Regions from separate parts of the Acinetobacter sp. 789_lipA genome, predicted to be linked through region 1. Evidence: predicted binding sites of a transcription regulator. Region 1 holds the regulator's gene; the other holds the start of a gene.
The links. Region 1 encodes PhoB, which activates phosphate uptake and scavenging genes when phosphate is short. Its sites were predicted from a motif close to TGTCATNAANCTGTCATAA; they were not measured.
Positions count from the first base shown of each region.

Region 2: a site for PhoB is predicted at 2,049-2,067, ahead of AC4CUZ_RS16470 (inorganic phosphate transporter). Genes of this name have one in related genera too.

Region 1 covers NZ_JBZAYS010000001.1:880,083-884,440, forward strand. Annotated here, with positions in the region: gene phoR (phosphate regulon sensor histidine kinase PhoR) at 24-1,382, opposite strand; gene phoB (phosphate regulon transcriptional regulator PhoB) at 1,392-2,102, opposite strand; gene AC4CUZ_RS04155 (TetR/AcrR family transcriptional regulator) at 2,317-3,015, opposite strand; gene AC4CUZ_RS04160 (SDR family NAD(P)-dependent oxidoreductase) at 3,219-4,058, shown strand; gene AC4CUZ_RS04165 (MATE family efflux transporter) at 4,157-4,358, opposite strand, start outside.
Region 2 covers NZ_JBZAYS010000001.1:3,335,120-3,339,477, forward strand. Annotated here, with positions in the region: gene AC4CUZ_RS16465 (hypothetical protein) at 1-296, shown strand, start outside; gene AC4CUZ_RS16470 (inorganic phosphate transporter) at 383-2,002, opposite strand; gene metH (methionine synthase) at 2,430-4,358, shown strand, end outside.

The sequences.
Region 1 (4,358 bases):
TTCATGCTTTTGAAGAAAGAGGTTTATTCAGGATTATAGGTGCGTTCTTTGGGGAAAATCACTTTAAAAATAGAGCCTTGATTTTCTTTGGATTCAATTTCTAAATGAGCTTGGTGTTGCATTAACACATGTTTCACAATTGCGAGTCCTAAGCCTGTGCCACCCGTTTGTCGACTGCGCGCGCTGTCAACACGGTAGAAGCGTTCGGTTAAACGGGGCAAGTGCTTAGGATCAATACCGATACCAGTATCTTCCACGGTAAAATAAGCCTGTTCACCATTGTCATGCCAACCCATGGTCACCGTTCCGCCTTTCGGCGTGTATTTGATGGCATTGGTAATCAGGTTACTAAAAGCACTGGCTAATTCCATATCTGAACCGATTAAGTCGCAGTGACTGTCAATGTCGAGATTGAGCGTATGCCCATAATCAATATTATAGGCATGTGCATCGTCATAAAGTTGGTTCATTAAGCTAGGCATGTCAATGATTTGATTTTTAGCAATTTGCTTGTCATTTTCTAGGCGTGACAGTAAGAGCAAATCATTCACCAAGGCATTCATGCGTTTGGCCTGTGCTTGCATTTGGTCAAAGGCCCGCTTCCAACGTGGGTTGAGGTCTTCTTGGTCTGTAAAGGTTTCAATATAACCACTGAGTACCGTCAGTGGTGTACGTAGTTCATGTGAAATATTATCAACAAAGTCTTTACGCATTTGTTCGAGATTATGCATACGGGTCACGTCATAGGCGACCAGTAAGCGACTTTCTCCACCAAATCGGGTCATTTTGACTTGAACATAATGTTCATCAAAACTGGATGACTTCATTTTTAAGCCATCTGGTGCCGCATCAATATTATTGTAATAATCCACAAAACTCGGTTGGCGTAATAAAGTCAAAATATTACGGCCACGGTCATTTTGTTCGATGCCTAATAACCGTTCTGCGGCAGGGTTCCACCATTCAATTTGTTGCATGTCATCGATCAGCACCACGGCTTCTTGCAAAGCGACCAATGATGACTGCGCCCGATCAATCAACCCGACCATTTCCGCTTGTACAATCCGTTCTTGGCGCTGTGCCCGATAGACATTGAACAATAATGCTCCCCAAATGCCCCCAAGGTTGGGTGGAACTTCGTAGGGACGATTGGAAATCCAGTCATTGACCAAATACAAAGAGCGCATTTGCAGAATAAAAAAAACGGCAAAAGCAAAGGAGATACACGTCCAAAAATAACCGACGCCAAAGCCAATCAAGCTTGCAATCAGCAAGAAAAAGGCAAGGAGACGTAAGTCCTGTTTGGCAAAGCCCCATAAACTGCTGTATCGCGTTTTTTTATGCTCGCGTGCAAGTTCAGGGACCGGGTAGGGTTCATACATAAAACAAAATTAACCTAGGGCGATATCCGCACGTGTAGAGAATCGATAGCCTGTACCCCGAACTGTTTGCACAAAGCGATCTGCAGCATAAGGCTCAAGCACTTTACGTAAGCGGCGAATATGCACGTCGATGGTACGGTCTTCAATATACACGTTTCCGCCCCAGACTTGGTCAAGAAGTTGTGCACGGGTATAGGCACGCTCAGGATGAGTCATGAAGAAGGCTAGTAAACGATACTCGGTTGGCCCCATGTCGAGGAAATTATTGCCAAAGCTGACCCGTTGGCTGACAGGGTCTAAGATTAAGCCATTGGCATCAATCGATTTTTCACCACTGAGCGCGTTAGCGCGGCGTAAAACCGCTTTAATCCTTGAAACCAATTCACGGGTCGAAAACGGTTTAGTCATGTAGTCATCTGCACCAGCGTCCAGACCTTGTACTTTATGGTCTTCTTCACCACGTGCCGTGAGCATAATCACTGGAATTTCAGAGAGATTTTCATCGCGCTTGAGGCGACGACATAAGTCTACACCACTGACGCCACCAGGCATCATCCAGTCGAGCAAGATCAAAGCAGGACGCTGATCCACAATCATTTGGTGGGCTTGTTTTGCATCTTCGGCTTGTAAGCATTGAAAGCCTGCCATATCCAACGAGGTGTGAATCATTTCTCGAATGGGAAGTTCATCATCGACGATTAAAATGTAGTCATCTTTCACAACGCAATATCCTATTGTAGGTAACGGCAGGCCGTTTTAATTTTATGACAGGCTTATTACAAAGATTAATTATGACAGTATCATTGCAAAAAACAGACGATTGATGAAATTTGCAAAAAAATGTGACAAAAAATCGTCATATTGGGATTCAAAATTAATGGAAGTTTAATCTAAATTGCATTCGAAAATGCCGATCTCATCCAAGTGAAAAGTCTTAGACATCCAATTTTGCCCGTGTATTCGGGTCTGAAAAGGTTTCTAGGAGTGAAATAAATACAATACGACTGGAGGTTAAAACTTCTTCAAAGGATTGTTTAAACCCACTGACCACCCAACGGATCGCAATTTGTGTAACATAGCCATTGAGGCCTGTGGCGACCAGCGAAATTTCTCGTTCGGACCGGTTAATTTGCGGCATCATTAGCATGACAAAGGCTTGAATCATTCGGTCAAAACGGGTCATGGTTTCATGAATGGTGGCTTGGTTATGTAATTCTTGGACCAACATCGCATCGATATAAATAATACGCGCCATGCGGGGATTGTCTTTTAAGGTAGTGAGCAGGGCACGCAGTCCTGCATCAATCATTTTGTATGGATCTGAAGAAGCTTGCATGATGGCTTGCATGACATTGTGCTGTAACTCATCGATCAGCTTTAAAAAAATGGTTTGAAACAGCTGCTCACTTTTTTTAAACGACTCATAAAAATAACGTTCAGTAAGTTTGGCTTCATTACAAATATCTTTCACCGTCACGGCAAAAAAGCCGTGAGTACCGTAGGCTTCAATTCCTGCTTCAATGAGTTTTTCACGACGCAGCTGTTTACGTTCAGAAAGCGATAAGCCCTTGAATTGTCTTTCTTTGGTTTTATTATTATCGCTGTTTTTTTGTACTGGTTCAGATGCCGTCATTAGATTTCATCGCCCTATTTGAAAGCCAAGGTTTTGCATAGTTTAGCAATAAACCACGACTCTACCTATGCGTAGGCTTTAATCTCTAGCTGGTTTTCATAGACTTGACACTTTTGGCTATTAAATTTATGACAATTGATATTGTCAATTATAAAAAAAGCATCTACAGTCGATGTACAAAGATAAAGGACAACCACAATCTCATGAAGAATTTTAAAAATAAAGTTGCGGCAATTACAGGTGCAGGATCGGGTATTGGCCAACAATTGGCACTTTTATTGGCCAAGGCGGGCTGTCATGTATCATTGAGTGATGTCAATGAACAAGGGTTGGCGAAAACAGTTGAACTGCTACAAGGCAGCAATGTACGTGTCACCACGAAAAAATTAGACGTCTCAGACCGTTTATCGATGCAAGCGTGGGCTGAAGAAACCGTACAAAATCATGGTTCTGTGAATATGATTTTTAATAATGCCGGCGTTGCTTTGGGTTCAACCGTAGAAGGTGCATCCTATGAAGAGCTGGAATGGATCGTGGGGATTAATTTCTGGGGTGTGGTCTATGGCACCAAAGAGTTTTTGCCTTATATTAAAAAAACAGGCGATGGGCATATCATCAATATTTCCAGCTTATTTGGCCTCACGGCTCAACCGACCCAGTCTGCTTACAATGCCACTAAATTTGCGGTACGTGGCTTTACCGAGTCATTACGCCAAGAGTTAGATATGGAAAACTGTGGCGTGAGCGCGTTGTGCGTGCATCCGGGTGGGATTCGAACCAATATTGCCAATGCTGCCAAAGTGAATGACAGCTTGCGTAGCATCGGGATGAACCCTGAGAAATCTGCGCAGACCTTTAATAAATTATTACGCTGTCCACCCGAAGAAGCAGCGCGTCAAATTTTAGAGGCGGTACAAAAAGACAAGCGTCGTTTGTTGATTGGCAATGATGCGAAAACGCTAGATTTGATTCAGCGTATCTTACCGACGGGCTACCAAAAAGTGACTGCTTTTGCGACCAAATTAAGCCAAAGAAAGTCTTAAAGTCATGATGTAAAAAACCCACCAAGGTGGGTTTTTTTATGCTTTATTTTAAAGAGTGTTATGGTCAAAAACGTGTTCTATCAAATATCCGTTTAGCTTTAAATGAGCGTTTCAATGGTCTTTTTCTTCCAAACAAATTGATAATAAAGCCCTTGCATGATGCATAAGCTGACAAAGGCCAGCGCATAAGCATACCAAATCCCTTGCAGTCCCCACCATTCACTAAATAAGTAGGCACAGGGCACTTCAATCGCAATAATCGCAACGATATTGATCACCATGGGCATGGTGACCGTACCG
Region 2 (4,358 bases), 2.5 Mb from region 1:
TGCTCAAAGCAGCATTTAATGGAGCGAGCTTGTTTGATGTAGAAGCCTTTAAGCCAGCAACCACCAATGCTATCATGGCGGCCTTATGGATCCATGATCTGCGTAATCCTGAGTCTGTAGCCAATCCAGAGAACAAACTTGAACATCCTCTAGAACTGATGATGCACGGTGCCAATCACGGTGGCTTATGGCGTGTAGCTTATTTAGCACGTACTGCACTGCCCTTTGCAGCACTTTATGGTTTTGCTGCAGACAAGCTACCACTCAACAAAGTATTTGCTTTACTGAAAAAGTAGACCTTGAATACCCGCTTCAATAAAATACAGTGATAAAAAACGCTACTCAAGGTAGCGTTTTTTATCACTGCTTATTATACATCAGTTTAAACGAACTGTAGAAACAACCAGAACAAGCCACCTGATAAACAGATCGTTGCTGGCAAGGTAAAGATCCAAGCCGAAAGAATGGTTCTTACTGTTGCAAAGTTCAGACCAGACTTGTTTGCCACCATGGTCCCTGCAACCGCAGAGTTCAACACGTGAGTGGTCGATACTGGCATACCAAAGCCATCCGCAGCTGCAATCGTGGTCATCGCCACCAATTCTGCTGACATGCCTTGACCATAAGTCATATGGTTTTTACCAATACGTTCACCTACAGTCACCACAATACGCTTCCAGCCCACCATCGTACCTAGACCTAAAGCCAATGCTACAGCCACTTTCACCCATGTTGGGATGTACTGTAAGAATGAATCTAAGTTACTACGATATTCTTTTACTGTCTTCTTGCCTGCTTCAGACATCGCTGGCAATTGATCCGCTTTATCCAAACGTTTGAACGCTGTCGTGCTTAAGTACATGTCATTACGTAGTGCAGAAACTTCAGCTTCAGGAATATCTTTAAGATCTCCATAATGGCCAACACGCTCACCCAAATGATCTGTCAAACTTGCTAAAGCAGGTACGACTTCTGGGGTCATTTCTTTGGTTTGAATATATTGCGTTATCACCGTACGGGCTTTTTCATCTGCAATATCATTATGATTCGGATAAATCACAGCCGCAGTTTGATCTGAAAGTTGAGCAAATGACTGAATGTGCTGTGAATCTAAATTCTTATTTAAAGAATAAGCCAAAGGCACAATACCAATCAAAATCAGCATGATCAAACCCATACCTTTTTGACCATCATTTGAGCCGTGAGCAAAACTCACACCAGTACAGGTGAAAATCAAAATGGCACGAATCAGTGGCGGTGGTGGTTTATTGCCTTCAGGTGGTTGGAACAATTCCAATTGTTTCTTAAAGACTTTTTTCACCAATAAGAACAACACCGCAGCAAAAGCAAAACCAATCATTGGTGAAAACAACAAAGCCTTACCAACTTTAATCACCTGATCCATATCGACACCCGAAGCACCACTGCCTGAATGCATCAGGTAGTTCATGATGCCCACACCCAAGATTGAACCAATCAAAGTGTGTGAACTTGATGCTGGAATACCCAAGAACCATGTGCCCAAGTTCCACAAAATCGCAGCAATCAACATGGCAAATACCATGGCAAAACCTGCGCCTGAGCTGACATTCATAATCAACTCAACGGGCAGCAACGCAATAATACCGTAAGCCACTGCACCACTTGCGACCATAACCCCAAGAAAGTTACAGAAACCTGCCCACATCACCGCAACAGGTGCAGACAGTGCATTGGTATAAATGACCGTTGCAACCGCATTGGCAGTATCGTGAAAGCCATTTACAAACTCAAAACCCAAAGCAATAAACAATGCCGTTGCTAAAAGGATTAAAGAGTAAAGATTCAGTGCAGGAACATGCGATAAGTCAGCAGAAAGCTGAAAGCCAATATAAATTAGCGTTGAAATAATGACCGTTAAAAACACCGGCATAAAAAATTTCGGTGTAGGTACGTGCACATTCGTCGACTTGACCTGTGTCACGTGCACCTGATCTTGGACGGGAGGAATATTAGAATTCATGCAGACGGCTAAAGAGGATATCAATATCCCCTATTGTTCAATTTAATTGTGACAATTATATGACAAATGCGTGTCACATGAAGCCAATTTTTTCATAATTGGCTTATTTTAGATCAGCAGTAAATCACCTATAGGCTTTGAACGCACTGTGCTGGCTCAAAATTTAATTTTTCGGTGCGGATTACGCTGAATTATTTTCTTACATTTGGCTGTACTGTCTGTAACAATCTGCTCTAATCAATATTTTTTCATCTCTATTTATTCTGATCTATTAACATAGCGGTTCTATATTTCACTTTCGTGAAAACTAAAGCTAAATCAGCCTTTTTTATTTGCCATATAGCCAATACCACTTGAATTAGGCATCAATCAACCTGCTTTTCTGCTAAAATATTGCACGTTTTGAAAACCTGTTTGTGAGTTTTGAATGTCTACACTTGCCACCTTAAAAGCACTTCTTGCCGAGCGCATCCTTATTATCGATGGTGCAATGGGTACCATGATTCAGCGTCACAAGCTCGAAGAAGAAGATTATCGTGGTGAGCGCTTTGTAGATTGGGCTTCTGACCTCAAAGGCAACAATGACCTTTTGGTGTTGACTCAGCCACAAATTATTCAAGGCATTCATGAAGCTTATTTGGATGCGGGTGCAGACATTATTGAAACCAACAGCTTTAACGGCACACGTGTTTCGATGTCGGACTACCACATGGAAGACCTCGTTCCAGAGATCAACCGTGAAGCAGCACGTTTAGCGCGTGCAGCATGCGACAAATATTCAACCCCAGATAAACCACGTTTTGTTGCAGGCGTACTTGGCCCAACCTCACGTACTTGTTCTATTTCACCAAATGTAAATGACCCAGCGTTCCGTAACATCACCTTTGACGAACTCAAAGAAAACTACATTGAAGCAACGCATGCCTTGATCGAAGGTGGTGCAGACATCCTCTTGATTGAAACTGTGTTTGATACGCTGAACTGTAAAGCTGCGATTTTTGCAGTCAAGGAAGTGTTCAAGCAACTTGGTCGTGAACTTCCACTCATGATCTCGGGCACCATTACCGATGCATCAGGTCGTACTCTTACAGGTCAAACCGCGGAAGCGTTTTGGAACTCGGTGCGTCATGGCGATTTACTCTCAATTGGTTTTAACTGTGCCTTGGGTGCAGATGCCATGCGCCCGCACGTGAAAACCATTGCTGATGTTGCCGATACTTTTGTCTCTGCCCATCCAAACGCAGGTTTACCAAATGCCTTTGGTGAATATGATGAAACCCCAGAACAAACCGCAGCCTTCATTAAAGAATTTGCAGAAAGTGGTTTGATCAATATTACAGGCGGTTGCTGTGGTACGACGCCTGATCATATTCGTGCCATTTATAATGCTGTTAAAGACATTCAGCCACGTCAGATTCCAGAAACCAGACCTGCCTGCCGTTTAAGTGGTTTAGAACCATTTAACATCTATGATGATTCACTATTCGTTAACGTCGGTGAACGTACTAACGTTACAGGTTCCAAAAAGTTCTTACGCTTAATCCGTGAAGAAAAATTTGCTGAAGCCCTAGAGGTTGCACAGCAACAAGTCGTTGCAGGCGCACAAATTATTGATATCAACATGGATGAAGGGATGCTCGATTCGCAAAATGCGATGGTGCATTTCCTCAATTTAGTTGCATCTGAGCCTGATATCTCTCGTGTACCGATCATGATTGACTCATCAAAATGGGAAATCATTGAAGCAGGCTTAAAATGCGTCCAAGGTAAACCTGTCGTGAACTCGATTTCCTTAAAAGAAGGTTATGACGAGTTTGTCGAAAAAGCGCGCTTATGCCGTCAGTACGGTGCTGCGATAATTGTTATGGCCTTTGATGAAACAGGTCAGGCAGATACCGCAAAACGTAAGCGTGAAATCTGTAAACGTTCTTATGATGTTTTAGTCAATGATGTTGGCTTTCCAGCCGAAGATATTATTTTTGACCCGAACGTGTTTGCCGTGGCAACAGGGATTGAAGAACATAATAACTATGGCGTCGATTTTATTGAAGCCACAGGTTGGATCAAACAAAACCTACCGCATGCCATGATCTCGGGTGGTGTCTCTAACGTCTCCTTCTCATTCCGTGGTAATGAACCTGTACGTGAAGCGATTCACTCGGTATTCCTTTACTATGCCATTAAACAAGGCATGACCATGGGTATCGTGAACGCTGGTCAAATGGCGATTTACGACGATATTCCAAAAGAACTGAAAGACGCGGTTGAAGATGTTGTTCTGAATCAAAACCAAGGTGAATCAGGTCAAAACGCCACAGAAAAATTGCTTGAAGTGGCAGAAAAATTCCGTGGTCAT